2 regions of the Pseudomonas sp. GW821-FHT07E12 genome follow, and region 1 is predicted to be linked to the other one. Evidence: riboswitches for the same ligand, from Rfam matches in the RefSeq annotation. Region 1 holds a riboswitch; the other holds the start of a gene.
What was found. Region 1 has a riboswitch for cobalamin ahead of btuB (TonB-dependent vitamin B12 receptor). Riboswitches for the same ligand answer to the same signal wherever they lie in the genome.

Region 1 (7,695 bases):
GCCAACAGCACCCACGGCAACACCGCCAGACACCACGCCAGCAGGCCGGCGCGACGTCGATCGCGATAGCAATGCGCTTCAAACCAGTTCGCCCAGCGCCCGAACAACACCAACGGGTGCGCACGACGCGGCTCGCCCAGCAGCACGTCCAACGCGACCGCCAGCCACGCGATCGCCATCGTGCTCAGAGCTCGATGCCCTTCTGCGCCATGATCCCGGCCTTGAACGCATGCTTGATCACGCGCATCTCGGTCACGGTATCGGCGGCTTCGACCAACGCATCCGGTGCGCCACGCCCGGTGATGACGACATGCTGGCGCGGCGGACGCGCAGCCAATGCAGCGAGTACGTCATCGAGCGGCACGTACTCCTTGGCCAGCACGATGTTGAGTTCGTCCAGCAATACGAAGTCGTAGCCCGGATCGGCCAGCATCCGCTTGCACAGCGCCCACGCCGCCATCGACACCTCGATGTCACGACTGCGGTCCTGGGTTTCCCAGGTGAAGCCCTCACCCATCACGTGGTAGTCCACCTGCCCGGGGAAGCAACGGAAGAACGCTTCCTCGCCGGTCGAATAACTGCCCTTGATGAACTGCACCACGCCGCAGCGCAGGCCATGCCCGAGCGAGCGCGCCAACATGCCGAACCCGGAGGAACTCTTGCCCTTGCCATTGCCGGTGTTGACCACCAGCACACCCCGGTCGATGGTCGCCCGCGCGATGCGCCGGTCCACCAGTTCCTTCTGCCGCTGCGAACGCTCGCGGTAGTAGGCGTCGTCACGTTCGGGTTTGCTCATCTCACGATCACCTGGCAACGGCTAGACGACGCGCGGCGAAAATCCTCGCCAACACGCCATGCAACACCAATCCCACGGCCAGATAGCAGGCCGTGGTGCGTACGAACAACGGACCCCACTTCCATGCGCGGGCGAGGTACTCGGCCATGTGCGGATCGGTGTAGCGGCCGCCAAGCCAGTAGAAAGCGCCGTTGGATATCAGGAACGACAACGCGGCGGCGGCGACGCCGACCACCCACGCCAACCCCAGCGGACCGAAGCTATTGCCCAGCCGTGGCGCGATTGCGCGACCGGCATACCAGAGCACGCCATAGGCCACCGGCAACAGCGCATAGGCGGCGGTGACGCAGAAATCGCTGACGCCGGCCAGCTCGATCGCGGCCCAGTCCACCGCGAACGCCAATGCCAGCAGCACCGCGAACTGCCAGTGCCGACGCAGATACAGCCCGCCCAGGAAGAACACCGCCATCGACGCATCCGGCAGGTGCAGCCAGTCGCCGACGTGATTGAAGCGGGTGGCCACCATCACCACCATCAGCACGATGAACAGGCCGGTTTCTGCGGGGCGCGACAGGGGTTTCATCGACGAGGCTCTCCTGAAGAAGGAACGGGATTTCCGAGGGCCTGGGAGCTTGTGGGAGGGACTTCAGTCCCGACGCTTTCCGGGCAAACCCCGTCGGGGCTGAAGCCCCTCCCACAACATCGCGCCATCACTCCGCCGGATGGTAGCGCAAGGTCAACTGGTAATTACGACCGGGTTGCGCGTACCAGGCAGCGGTCTCGTACTGGTGATCGAACACGTTGTTCGCGCTCAGTGCCACGCTCCAGTCGCTGCTGACCTCATAGCCCACGCGCAGGTCGAGCAGGCCGTAGCCACCCAGGCGCGTGGTGTTGGCCAGGTCGTCGTAACGCGCGCCGGAGGCGAACACACTGCCGCCCACCGAGAACGCACCGAAGCGGCGATCGGCATCGATCCGGCCGGTCTGGCGCGCGCGCCGTGGCAGCCAGTTGCCGTGATAGGTGTCGCCGTCGGCCTTCGGATCCATCCAGGTCAGACGCGTGCGCAGCGTCCAGCCGGCCAGCGTGGTGTCGTAACCGGCCTCGACACCGCCGATGCGCGCCTTGTCGATGTTGTTGGGCTGTCCGAACGGATGCGTCGCGTCCACCAGCGAGGAGTCGTAGGCGATCAGGTCGTCGACGCGGGTCTGGTAGGTGTTGAGCGTCCAGGTACCCCAGTCGTACTCACCGCGCAGGCCCAGCTCGAGGCTGCGCGAATTTTCCGGCTTCAGGTTCGGATTCCCATAGCCCGGGTAGTACAGCTCGTTGTAGGTCGGCGCCTTGAACGCGGTGCCGTAACTGGCGGTCAGGCGCAGGTGCTCGGCGAAGTTCCAGCCCCACAGCAGGCTGCCGGTGTTCTTGCCACCGAACTGGCTGTTGTCGTCATGACGCACGCTGGCCTGCAGCGACTGCGCACCGAAGCTCTGCTGCCACTGTGCGAACGCGCCACGATTGATGCGCTGATCCTCGTCGTAGGTCTCGCTGCTGGCGATACGGTCGCGCTGCCAGTCCAGGCCCAGCGACAGCAGGCCCGGGCCGGCATCGACGTCAGCCTGCAGCGAGCCGAGCGAGCGGCGGGTATCGAAGGTCGAAACGTAGGTGCCGTCGTAGTAGGCGTCGCTCAGATCCTGGCTGGCGCCGACGCTGGCGGTGAGCTTGAGCGCATCGGTCGGTGCATAGCGCACGCGGCCACCGACCACCTGCTGCACGCCCTTGGCGAGATTGCCGCCGTAGATCGTGCCGTCGTACTCGTTGCGGCTGTCGGCGCGCAGCGCCTGCACGTCGGCATCCCACTCGCGATTGAAGCGCCAGCCGCCCTGCACGCTCAGCGAATCGTTGCGATAACCGTCGCGATCCGGGTCGTAGGCACTGCTGGCGGTGTTGAGATAAGCGTTGATGCCATCGGTCTCGTCGTGCACTGCATTGACCGAGTACCAGCCGCCGTGCTCGCTGAGGTCGCTCTGGCTTTGCCCGGCAAGACCGGCGGTATAGCGGCGCGCGTTGTCGCTGCCGACGCCGACGCTGAAGGTCGGCGTGAACGCCCCCTTCGGACGCCGGGTGAAGATCTGCACCACGCCGCCGATCGCCTCCGAGCCGTACAGGCTGGAGAACGGCCCGCGCACGATTTCCACACGCTCGATCTGCTCGACCGGGATGTCCTGCAGCGCCGCACCACCCGCCGTGGCCGAGCCGATGCGCACGCCATCGACCAGCACCAGCACGTGATCGGACTCGGTGCCGCGCAGGAACAGCGACGTGGTCTTGCCCGGACCGCCATTGTTGGCGATCGACACACCCAGCTCACCGCGCAACAGGTCCGGCAGCGAGGTGACCTGACGACGCTCGATCTCGGCGCGGTCGATCACGGTCACCGGCGCCAGGGTCTGGTCCTGGGTCTGCGCGGTACGGGTGGCGGTGACCACGACCTGGTCGAGGTCGTTGACATCGGCGGCGACGGCCGGGGCGACGATCGAGGACAGCGCCAACGCAAGCACAGCGCGGCGTGGGGAAACAGTGGGGAACAGCGACATCGTGAGGTGGCTCCTGCTACCGCGCCTTCCCGCGCGGACGGTGGGTAAAGCCGGCGAACGGGCAGCAGGACGATGGCGCAGGACACAGCGCGCCAAGGTCACGCCCACCGCGCGCCGGGTCGATCCTGTGGCCGGTCTCCGGGCTCGCGAGCGAAGGCTTGCGCCCTCCGTCCCACGCCTTCCCATGCCCGAAGGCACAGTGGCATTACCTGCGGAACGTGTACTCGCCCACCGTTGCGGGGGCAGCTCCGGAATTGCCAGCCAACACGGCTGACGCACCGGATTCCCGTTTAAACCCTCGATACACCGACGGTCACCTTCAGGGGCGCGCATGGTAGCAGGAAGCCAGCGGGCCTGAATGGCAGCAGGCCGGAGGGCACTCCCCGGACCGGAGGGCAGCCGACTTACCCAGCGCTGATCGCTCCAATATCGGCCGAAGCCGAATCAGCCTCCACAGCAAGGCATCGCTGTTGCTGTTGCTGTTGCTGTGGCCGTTGCCGTTGCCGTTGCCGTTGCTTGTGATTTTGCTGTTGCGTTTCGCCTTTGACTTACCGGGGCCCCTGCCGCAGCGGCGGAGACGACGGGAAAAACCCGAAGGGCGACGCACATGGATGTGCGTCGTTTTCTGCCGCGACAGGAAGTCGCGTCAGAAAATCCCTTCGACTCCGCGAACCCGTAGCGCAGCGGAGGGCGCGTAGGCCGGGGTGTGCTTTCTTTTGGTTACTTTTCTTTGCACAAGCAAAGAACAAGTGACTCGCTCCGAAGGAGCGAAAGCCTTTGCTGTTGCTGTTGCCGTTACTTCAAACCCAAGAAGCAACGTCCATGGATCTTCGATCCCCGGCCATCGGACAGAACCCGATGGCGCTCAGCGCCGCGCGAGCCAGTGGCTCGCCAGCAGCGGCGCCTCACCCCCGCCTTCGCGGGGACGACAGTTGATGGATGGCGTGGAAGACATTGGATCCCCCCCTACAGTCACAACACCGCACACCCAAGCCCCACCACTAAGAACTGAAATAAGCCTCGGCAATAGCCCCGTGCAACTCCCCAAGTCGCACCTGGATCTCATCCATGAACACCGTAGGCTCATTGGCCGCCAACCACACCGGATCCGCATTGCGGATCATCCCCGACACCCGCATCAACGCCCGCTCAGCCTGCGGTCGCGGCGGCATGCTCGGCAGGATGCTCGCCGCCCGGCTCAAACAGAACTGCACACTGCGCGGAAACTCGTTGTTCTGCAGCAGGAAGCGCAACGCCTGCTCATCAGTGACCCGCTGACGCACATGCCGGCGGTACATCTGGTACGCAGCCAGCGCGCGCAGCGCGTTCATCCACTGCATGTTCTGGTAGGCCTCGCGATCGTCCGGCTGGCGCGGCGTGATCAGGCCCGAGGCGGCCGCATCGATGATGCGCGTGGTCATGTCGGCCTGCTCGATCGCCGTGCCCAGGCGCATGAACTGGAAACCGATATCGCGGCTGACGTTGGCGGTCAGCAATCCGGACACCTTCAGGCAGGCATCGGTGATCCGCCCGAGAAACTCCATCCGGTAACGCCGGCCAATGCTGCGCTCGCCTTCCGCACCGATGTGCAGGTGCAGGTCATTGACTGCTTCCCACGCCTCCTGCGGCAGGGTGTCGCGAATGCCGCGCAGGATCTCGCGCGCCTGATCGATCGAGCTGCGCAGCGAGGACGGGTTGCGCTCGTCCAGCAGCAGGAAGCGCACCACGTCGGTATCGGCGACATCATCGCCGGCATTCGGGAACAACTCGTTGAAGATCTCGTCGGCACCGACCGTATCGATCATCGGCCGCCAGGCGAAACGCACCGAGCGTGGCAGGTCCAGCTGCAGCAGACTGCCCACGCTCACCAGCCGCGCGGTGTTCTCGGCCCGGCGCAGGTAACGACTGAACCAGTACAGATTGTTGGCGACGCGGGAGAGCATCAGGCCATGTCCTCGTCCAGATCGACCACCCAGGTGTCCTTGGCGCCACCGCCCTGCGAGGAATTCACCACCAGCGAACCTTCCTGCATCGCCACCCGGGTCAGCCCGCCGGTGGTCACGTAGGTGTCCTCGCGCGAGAGGATGAACGGGCGCAGGTCCAGATGTCGCGGCGCCGGGCCGTCCTCGGTGACGATCGGCGCGGTCGACAGGTTCAGGGTCGGCTGCGCCATGTAGTTGCGCGGGTCGGCCTCGATCAGCTTGCGGAACTGCTCGCGCTGGCGCTTGGTCGAGCGCGGCCCGATCAACATGCCGTAGCCACCGGACTCGTTGGCCGGCTTCACCACCAGTTCCTCCAGGTGCTCGAGCACGTACTGCCGGTCCTTGTCGTCGTGGCACAGGTAGCTGGGCACGTTCGGCAGGATCGGCTCCTGGTCGAGGTAGTACTTGATCATCTGCGGCACGTAGGCGAACACCACCTTGTCGTCGGCCACGCCCGCACCCGGTGCATTGGCCAGCGCGACCTTGCCGGCGCGCCAGCTGCGGATCAGGCCCGGCACGCCCAGCACCGAATCGGGACGGAACGCCTCCGGATCGATGAAGGCATCGTCGATGCGGCGATAGATCACATCGACCCGGCGCGGGCCGTACACGGTGCGCATGTAGGTGCAGTCGTCGTCGGCCACGAACAGGTCATCGCCCTCGACCAGCTCGATGCCCATCGCCTGCGCCAGGTACGCGTGCTCGAAATAGGCGCTGTTGAACACGCCCGGGGTCAGCAGCGCGATCACCGGCACGTCGCCGGGGCGCGGGCTCAGCGCCGCCAGGGTGTCGTACAGCTGCGCCGGGTATTCATCGACCGGCAGGATCGCGGTGGTCTCGAACAGTTCGGGAAACACCCGTTTGGCCACCTGCCGGTTCTCCAGCATGTAGCTCACCCCGGAAGGAATCCGCAGGTTGTCCTCCAGCGCATACAACGTGCCGTCGGCATCCCGGACCAGATCCGAACCGCAGATATGCGCCCACACCCCCAATGGCGGCTTGATGTTCACGCACTGCGGGCGGAAGTTGACCGACTCGGCCAGCAGCATCGCCGGGAACACCTTGTCCTTGACGATCCTCTGCTCGCCGTACAGATCGCCGATGAACAGGTTGAGCGCCTGCATGCGCTGCTTCAGCCCGGCCTCGGTACGCCGCCATTCGCTGAGCGGGATGGTGCGCGGGATCAGGTCGAACGGCAGCGTGCGATCGACGTTGCGACCGTCGGTATAGACCGTGAAGGTGATGCCCATGACCCGGGCAGCGACGTCGGCCGCGAGCTGGCGCTCGGAGATTTCGCGCCCGGAAAGGCTGGAGAGGTATTCGACGACGGGGCGTGCGGCCGGGCGTGAACTGCCGTCGGCCTGGATCAGCTCGTCAAAGGTGGCCGTGCGGTACCTGCTCCAGTCCATCGCGCCCCGTGCAACTGCGCATCCCGCGGCGCGGTGCCGCGCGGCATGTTGTATCGCAACATGCCCGTATCCCGGGACGCCGTCAAGACCACGTCAAGAGTCGGTCGCCGCCCTGGTCGGATGCTTTCGGACGATCGCCCGAAACCGCATCGACGGCACGCCTCACCGGTGAGGCGAAGCCTCGCGCTCGATGATCACGCCGACCGCCTTCGCACCGCGCACCGCACCGGGCTTGCTCAGCTTCAAACGCAGCCAGCGCACGTCGAACTCATTCAGCACGATCTCCGCACAGCGCTCGGCCAGCGTCTCCACCAGCCCGAAATCCGACTGCTCGACAAACTCGATCAAGCGCCTGCTGACCGCCTTGTAGTTGAGCGTATCGGCGATGTCGTCACTGGCCGCCGGCCGGCGGTTGTCGAAACCCATCTCCAGGTCGAAGCACAACGTCTGACGGATGCGCCGCTCCCAGTCGTAGATACCGATCAGCGCGTCGATTTCCAGAGCTTCGATGAAGACTTTATCCATGGGGGCCGGGATTGGGGATTCGAGATTAGGGATTGGTAAGAGCGAAGACATCGAAACCGGGAGGAGGCAAAGACTCGCTTCTACGAATCCCGAATCTCCACTCCCGAATCCCGTGCTGCCGCCAAAGGCGGCAGCAACGCCATATCCCAACGCGGCACCACATGCACGGCCGCATCGCCGCGTTGCCCCGCCTGCAAACGCAGTGCGCCGGCGAAGGCGATCATCGCGCCGTTGTCGGTGCACAGCGACGGTCGCGGGAAACAGGCGCGGCCACCACGCTCGGCACACATCGTCTGCAGCCTGGCGCGCAGGCGCTTGTTGGCGCCGACGCCGCCGGCGACCACCAGCGTGTCGCATCCGGCTGCGTCCAGCGCGCGTGCGCATTTGATCGCCAG
Region 2 (7,695 bases), on a different contig from region 1:
ATCGATGATCGCCGGCATCTTGTTGTTCGGCGAGAACGCCAGGAACCCCGGCTTGAACTGGTCGCCGGCACCGATGTTGACCGGCTTGATCGTGTAATCCAGCCCGGCCTCTTCCAGGAACAGGGTGATCTTGTGGCCGTTCGGCGTGGGCCAGTAGTACAGGTCGATCATGGCAGCTCCGATGTGGGTTTGATGCCGACGCGGCTGCGCGGCGAACAGGAACGCCGATGGTAGGCCAAGCCGGCGTACGACCACGGCAACACAGCGTTTTGCCACACCAACGCTCTACCCCACACAGGCTCCGCTCTACGATGGCGGCTGCAACGCGCGCAACTTCGGGCTTACCAGTGGAACGGTCAGCATCGTGCTGGCTACCGCCATCAGCAGCAGCGCGGTGAAGGTCGGGCTGGTGATGATCTGCTTGTCGAGCAGCACGTTGGCGAAAATGATCATGATCAGCGCCTTGGTCTGCAGCAGCCAGCCGATCAGCGAGGCTTCTCCTGGTGGCCAGCCCAGCAAACGCCCGGCCAGACGCACACCGGCCAGCTTGCCGAGCACCGACGCGACCAGCAGCGCCGCCGCGACCACGAATACCGCCGCACCGCCGACCGACCAGTCAGTCTTCAGGCCGGTGCTGAGGAAGAACACCGGCATCATCACCAGCAGCACGTGATGGCGCAGCATGTCCAAGGCCTGCTGCTCGAACCATTCCGCATCCATCACCACACCGGCCAGGAACGCGCCGACCATGAAGTGCAGGCCCGACCAGTCCGCGCCAAACGCGCACAGCGCCAGCCAGATCAGCGCCAGGTACCAGCGGTCGCGCTCGGGCACGGCCCGCATCAGCGCGCGGAAGCCGACGCAGGCCAGCGCGAACACCGCCAGGAACGTCGCCTGCCGGCCGATCCGCTCCCAGTCCAGCAACACCAGCGCCAGCACGCCCCAGATCGCGATGTCGTCCAGGCTGGCGTAGCGCAGGATGCGCTGGCCCAGTGGCGTGCGCAGCAGCGCGAGTTTTTCCATCAGCAGGATCAGGATCGGCAGCGCCGTCACCGCACAGGCCATGCCGATGCCGAGCACGAACTGCCACGGCCGGCCGGCATCGCCGCGCCAGCCGGCAAAACCGAGCATGCCGACCGCGACCACCGCGCCGGCCAGCAGCGGCACGCTCAGCGCCAATCCCGCGGTGACGCCGGTTTCGATCCGGTTGCGCCACGCCTTGCGCAGGTCCAGCTCGATCCCGGCGATCATCACGAACAGCATCACCGACCACCACGCCAGGCCGTTGAGCGTCTTGATCACGTCCGGGTTGAACACGAACCGGTAGTAGTCCGGGAACGCCTTGCCGAGCAGCCCCGGCCCGAGCAGGATGCCGGCGATGATCTGCACCACCACCAGTGGCGCGTAGTAATCGGTGCGCGCCAACCGCCACACCAGATACGGGATGGAGACGATGATCGCCATCGCGATCAGGAACACTTCGGTCGTGCTCAGCGGGTGTGCCATGGCGGCCAGAGGTGATGGGACGGCGGATTATGGCGCCAGTTGACACGCTTGGCAGCGCGAGGACACGCGGCTACCCTGCGGCTCCCCCTGTCATGCCGCCTTCCGATGCCGTCGCCCCAGAAGCTTTCGCCCGTTCCCGCCCTGATCTTCGCCTCGCGCTGGCTGCAGTTGCCGCTGTATCTGGGCCTGATCCTCGCCCAGGGCGTCTACGTATTCCTGTTCGGCAAGGAGCTGTGGCACCTGATCCACGAGGCGCCGAGCCTGGGCGAGCAGCAGATCATGCTGATCGTGCTCGGCCTGATCGACGTGGTGATGATCTCCAACCTGTTGATGATGGTGATCGTCGGCGGCTACGAGACCTTCGTCTCGCGGCTGGGCCTGGAAGGCCACCCGGACCAGCCGGAATGGTTGAGCCACGTCAACGCCTCGGTGCTGAAGGTGAAGCTGGCGATGGCGATCATCGGCATCTCCTCGATCCACCTGCTGAAGACCTTCATCGCCGCCGGCGCGCTTGGCGGCATGCCGCTGTGCACGCCGGAAGTGCTGAGCAAGACCGCCGGCCAGGTCGCCCAGGTCAGTTGCGCCACCCTGACCGAGCCGGGTGTGCTGTGGCAGACCATCATCCACTGCGTCTTCATCCTGTCGGCGATCGGCATCGCCTGGACCGACCGGCTGATGGCGGCTCCCGCGCGTGGGCGCGACGACGCCCACTGACGTGGCTTGGGTCACAGATTTTTCCGCGATGGATGCACGCCGGTCTGCCCGACCCGCGTCTGTCGATGCTAGATTGCGAGGCCTGTCGCCAGTTCCGGGAGAAGCCGGTGACGGTCCAAGCCGCTGCCGTTCAATCGCAATGGGGTCAAGGGGGAAAACATGTCGGATCTGAAGATGGGCCGTAAGGCACGAGGGGCTGTGCCGCGACTCGTACCACTGCTTTTTCTGGCGGGCCTGAGCGCCTGCTCCGGACAAGGCGACAAGCCGGCGGCCGAAACGCCCGCCGATGCCGCCAGCGCACCGGCGGCGACGCCTGCCGCCGCACCGGCCACGACCGCGCCGGCCGATGCCGCGCAGTCGTCCGAGGTCACGACGCTGTCGGTGGAGCAACTGCGCGAAGCTGCCACCCAGGCCTTGCGCGACAACCGCATGTACGCGCCGGCCGGCAACAACGCCGTCGAGTACTACCTGGCGTTGCGCGACAAGCAGCCCGGCGACGCTGCCGTCAGCAGCGCGCTGACCGACCTGCTGCCGTACACACTGATCGCCGCCGAGCAGAGCATCGGCCGCGAGGAATTCCCCGAAGCGCAACGCCTGGTGGCGTTGATCGAGCGGGTCGATCCCAAGGCGCCGGCGCTGCCACGCCTGAAGGCCGGCGTGGCCAACGGCATCCAGAACGCAGCCAACCGCAGCGCGCAGGAAAGCGATCGGGTCAAGCGGGAAACCGAGCAGAAGACCCAACAGCAGGCCGAACAGAAGCGGCTGTCCGAGCAGCAGGCCAAGGAAGCGGCCGCAGCACAGCAGATCGCCGCCCAGCAGGAAGCCGCCCGTCAGCAGGCTGCCGAGACCGAACGCCAGGCCGCCGCCCGACGCGAAGCCGAGCAGCGTGCCGCTGCCCAGCAGGCACCGGCCAAGCCAGCGACCACGGCGGCCGCGCCGGCAGCACAGACGCTGCGCCCGATCAGCACCCCGGCGCCGCGCTATCCACCCGAAGCCCTGCGTGCCGGCACTGCTGGCGAGGTACTGGTGGAAATCACGGTCGGCACCGATGGCTCGGTCACCAGCTCACGCGTGCTGCGATCGACCCCGGCGCGCGTGTTCGACCGCGAAGCACTCAACGCGATCAAGCGCTGGAAGTTCGAGCCTGTCGCCGCGCCGGTCACCACGCGCCGCACGCTGTCGTTCAACCCGGGCACCTGAGCCTGGCACGACCCGCCGGTTCAATCTGCTCGAGAAGAAAACCCGGCTCCGGCCGGGTTTTCTTTTGGCCGCGTTCGCACTTGATCTGGACGAGCGAGCCGTTCTGAAGTCATCTGGCTTTCCGACATGGTGGGCCCTTTGTGAAGGAAAGCCCGGTACAGCCAATCTCATGTGGGAAGGACTCGGGTAAAACCCGCCTTTTGTAGGAGGGACTCTGGGTGGCCTCGGGCCATCAGTCCCGACGCTTTACCGATAAAGCCCATCGGGACTGATGGCCCGAGGCCACCCAGAGTCTCTCCCACAAGATCTCTCGCGCTCGAACAGAGCGCCTTGCTTCCTCAACTGACTTTCCTGATTGACACCACCACGTCGAGCATCCACTGAGCCGCGACCACCACTCCGTTCAGGTGCCAGTCCATGCCGCTGCACATGCCATTGAAGGCCACTTCTTCGGGGAAAAAGCGCAAAAAATGCGTCATATCGATGACGCGAGTGATTCGTGAGCTTCGCTTTTCAGGTTCGTGAGCTTAGAAAAAACTAACCCTTGCTGCGTATTTCTGCGCCGCCGCGTCGGACCGCTTGCCGGTCAACGCCTGCATCGCTCCCTCTCTCCCAAGCAAGGAATTATTTATGAACAAGTCGGCCATCGCACTGATCCTCTCCGTAGCAGGCCTGTCATTGACTCCCGACGTCTTCGCACAGAGTGCCGACAACGCGGGCTGGTTCGTCGGCGGCAACGCCGGCCGCACCGAGATCAAGAAGGGCAGCTACGATGGCGGCGACACCGGCTACAGCGTCGGCGGCGGCTACCGCTGGGGGCTGTTCCCCTGGTTGGCGGTGGGCTTCGAGGTTGGCTACAACGACCTGGGCAACATCAAGGCCAAGAACCTGTTCAACAACCAATCGGTCGTCGGCGACAAGAGCCAGCTGCACGGCTGGACGGTCGGCATGAACCAGCGCTTCGCCTTCGGCCCGAAGTGGTACGCCAGCGTTCGCGGCGGCGTGTACGGCTGGCAGGGCCACGGCCTGAGCAACGACGAACTGACCGCCGAGCGCCACGATCTCGACAAGGTCTCCTGGTACGCCGGCGCCGGCGCCGGCTACAACTTCACCGACCACCTGAGCGCCGGCCTGGCCTACGACCACTACGACGCCAAGAAGCTCGGCGTCGACCTGAGCACCAACATGGCCTCGGCGAACGTCGAGTACCGGTTCTAAGTCACAAACTCGCACGAGCCTGGGGGCGTGCGATGGCGATAGCAACGATTGTTGCTGTTGCTATTGCTCGTGATTTTGCCTTCGCTGTTGCGGTTGATTTTTGCTCTTGCCGTTGGCTCTTCCGGGGCCCCTGCCGCAGCGGCGGAGACGGCGGGAAAAACCCGAAGGGCGACGCACATGGATGTGCGTCGTTTTCTGCCGCGGCATGGATGCCGCGTCAGAAAATCCCGTCGGCTCCGCGGACCCGTAGCGAAGCGAAGGGCGCGTAGGCCGGGGTGTGCTTGATCAGCCATTCGGCTGCTGTAAAGCGCTTCTTTTGGTTACTTTTCTTTGCACAAGCAAAGAACAAGTGACTCGCTCCGAAGGAGCGAAAGCCTTTGCTGTTGCAGTTGCAGTTGCTGTCGTCGCCCCAACGTCAAACCCAAGAAGCAACGTCCATGGATGATCAGCCTTCGGCTGCTGAAAAGCGCTTCCCGCATTCGCGGGGATGACGATAGTGAGATGACGATGAGATGGTGCGGAAGTCACTGGGTCCCCGCCTACGCGGGGACGACGGTAGAGGGATACCGCGGAAAGCACCGGATCCCCTTTCCGCCGAGACGACAGCGGACAAACCCCGCGAACAGTCCCCTCAAATCCCACCCCACCCGCTTGACGCCCCGCCCCCGAACGCCCACCATGTGCGCCGCCAAGGTATACATCGCTTCATTCGGATGAAGCGATGTATTTAAACGGGAATCCGGTGAAGCGGCCCTGCCGCCATTCCGGAGCTGCCCCGCAGCGGTGAATGGAAACGACCCCCGCCAACAGCACTGAGCCCTCAAGGCTTGGGAAGCGGCGGGCATTAGGCCCCCGTGCGCATGCACGGCGCGTCCATCAGCCCGAATACCGGCCTGGGCCGGAGGACACGACCGTCCTTCGTTTCGACCTGGCGCTCCGCGGGGAGCGGCCGGACGTGCGTACGCATGCGTTGCGGACGCCGTCCGTCGTGCCCGCTGGCGCCGGTTCGCCCGCGGGGGCGAAGGTCGCTGGCGTGGCGGGCACGGATGCACGACGCGCGGTTCCTTCGTTCCTCAATGCCCAATGACGCAATGAGGAAAACAACATGACGATCGTGACCAACCTGGGCTTCCCGCGCATCGGTGCGCGGCGTGAGCTCAAGCGCGCGCTGGAAAGCCACTGGCAGGGCCAGAGCAGCGCCGCGCAACTGCAGGACAACGCACGCGAACTGCGTGCGCGGCACTGGCGGCTGCAGGCCGAGGCCGGTGTCGATGTGCCGCCGAGCAACGACTTCAGCCTGTACGACCACGTGCTCGATACGGCAGTGCTGTTCGATGCCATCCCCGAGCGCTATCGCGCGCTCACCGATGCCGATCCGCTGGCCGGCTACTTCGCGATGGCGCGTGGCGTGCAGCGCAACGGCATCGACCTGCACGCGCTGGAGATGACCAAGTGGTTCGACACCAACTACCACTACCTGGTGCCGGAACTGCATGCCGATCAGAGCTTCCGCCTGCGTGGCGACAAGCCGGTCGCCGAGTTCCAGGAAGCCTTGGAGCTGGGCATCCGCACCCGGCCGGTGCTGCCCGGGCCGGTGAGCTTCCTGTGGCTGTCCAAGAGCGTGGACGGCAGCGATCGTCTCGCCCTGCTGCCACGCCTGCTGCCGGTCTATGCCGAACTGCTTGAGCGACTGCACGTCGCCGGCGCCGAGTGGGTCCAGTTGGACGAGCCGGTGCTGGCGCTCGACCTCGACCCGCGCTGGCAGCAGGCCGTGCACGATGCCTACGCCACGCTCGCCACCGGTGCGCGTCCGCAGTTGCTGCTGGCGACCTATTTCGGCGCGCTGGGCGACAACCTCGAACTGGCCGCCACGTTGCCGGTGGAGGGTCTGCACCTGGATCTGGTGCGCGGCACCGAGCAACTCGACGCGGTACTCAAGGTGCTGCCGGCCGGACGCGTGCTTTCCGCCGGCCTGGTCAACGGCCGCAACGTATGGCGCACCGCGCTGGACAACGCGCTGATCCTGGCCCGCTACGCGCAGGGCCACGTCGGCGCCGACAAGCTGTGGCTGGCGCCGTCGTGCTCGCTGCTGCACGTGCCGGTGGATCTGGAGCAGGAAAAGAGCCTGGATGCCGAACTGCGCAGCTGGCTGTCGTTTGCCCGGCAGAAGCTCGGCGAGCTGCGCACGCTGGCCGATGCGCTCGACGGCCGTACCTCGGCCGAAACCGGATTGGCGCAGGCGCGCCAGGCGCTGGAATCGCGTCGCCAGTCGCCGCGCGTGCATCGCCCCGAGGTGGAGCGCCGGCTCGCCATGCTCGGCCCGGATGCTGCGCGTCGTGCCGGTCCGTATCCGCAGCGCGCCGTCGCTCAGCAGCAGGCACTGCAACTGCCTGCCTATCCCACCACCACGATCGGTTCGTTCCCGCAGACCCACGAAGTGCGCGAAGCACGCGCGCAGTTCAAGTCGGGTCGGCTCGATGCGAGCGAGTACGACGCGTTCCTGCGTGCGCAGACCCAGCGCTGCGTGCGCGAGCAGGAGCGGATCGGGCTGGACGTGCTGGTGCACGGCGAATTCGAGCGCAACGACATGGTCGAATACTTCGGCGAGCAGCTCGACGGCTTCGCCTTCACCAAGCTTGGCTGGGTGCAGAGCTACGGCTCGCGTTGCGTCAAGCCGCCGATCATCTACGGCGACGTGGCGCGGCCGGCACCGATGACGGTGTACTGGTCGGCCTATGCGCAATCGCTGACCGCCAAGCCGATGAAGGGCATGCTGACCGGTCCGGTGACGGTGCTGCAGTGGTCGTTCGTGCGCGACGATCAGGAACGTGCGCGCACCTGTCGGCAGATCGCACTGGCGTTGCGCGATGAAGTGCGTGACCTGGAAGCGGCCGGGATCGGCGTGATCCAGATCGACGAGCCGGCGATCCGCGAGGGCCTGCCGCTGCGTCGCGCCGACTGGAGCGCCTATCTCGATTGGGCGGTGGAAGCGTTCCGCATTGCCTCCTCGGGCGTGCGCGATGCTACCCAGATCCATACCCACATGTGCTACTCCGA

Region 2: it holds a riboswitch for cobalamin, as region 1 does, so the genes downstream of both, metE (5-methyltetrahydropteroyltriglutamate--homocysteine S-methyltransferase) here and btuB (TonB-dependent vitamin B12 receptor) in region 1, are expected to answer to the same signal.

The regions. Positions count from the first base shown of each region.
Region 1 covers NZ_JBYSVX010000038.1:19,455-27,149, forward strand. The annotation lists gene cbiB (adenosylcobinamide-phosphate synthase CbiB) at 1-188, opposite strand, end outside; gene cobO (cob(I)yrinic acid a,c-diamide adenosyltransferase) at 185-796, opposite strand; gene AC3WJE_RS17580 (hypothetical protein) at 804-1,379, opposite strand; gene btuB (TonB-dependent vitamin B12 receptor) at 1,507-3,384, opposite strand; cobalamin riboswitch at 3,497-3,721, opposite strand; gene AC3WJE_RS17590 (alpha-E domain-containing protein) at 4,386-5,327, opposite strand; gene AC3WJE_RS17595 (circularly permuted type 2 ATP-grasp protein) at 5,327-6,775, opposite strand; gene folB (dihydroneopterin aldolase) at 6,938-7,300, opposite strand; gene tsaD (tRNA (adenosine(37)-N6)-threonylcarbamoyltransferase complex transferase subunit TsaD) at 7,381-7,695, opposite strand, start outside.
Region 2 covers NZ_JBYSVX010000049.1:16,646-24,340, forward strand. The annotation lists gene AC3WJE_RS19350 (glutathione binding-like protein) at 1-171, opposite strand, end outside; gene AC3WJE_RS19355 (cation:proton antiporter) at 307-1,506, opposite strand; gene AC3WJE_RS19360 (TIGR00645 family protein) at 1,612-2,220, shown strand; gene AC3WJE_RS19365 (energy transducer TonB) at 2,419-3,420, shown strand; gene AC3WJE_RS19370 (hypothetical protein) at 3,759-3,899, opposite strand; gene AC3WJE_RS19375 (porin family protein) at 4,051-4,638, shown strand; cobalamin riboswitch at 5,313-5,549, shown strand; gene metE (5-methyltetrahydropteroyltriglutamate--homocysteine S-methyltransferase) at 5,744-7,695, shown strand, end outside.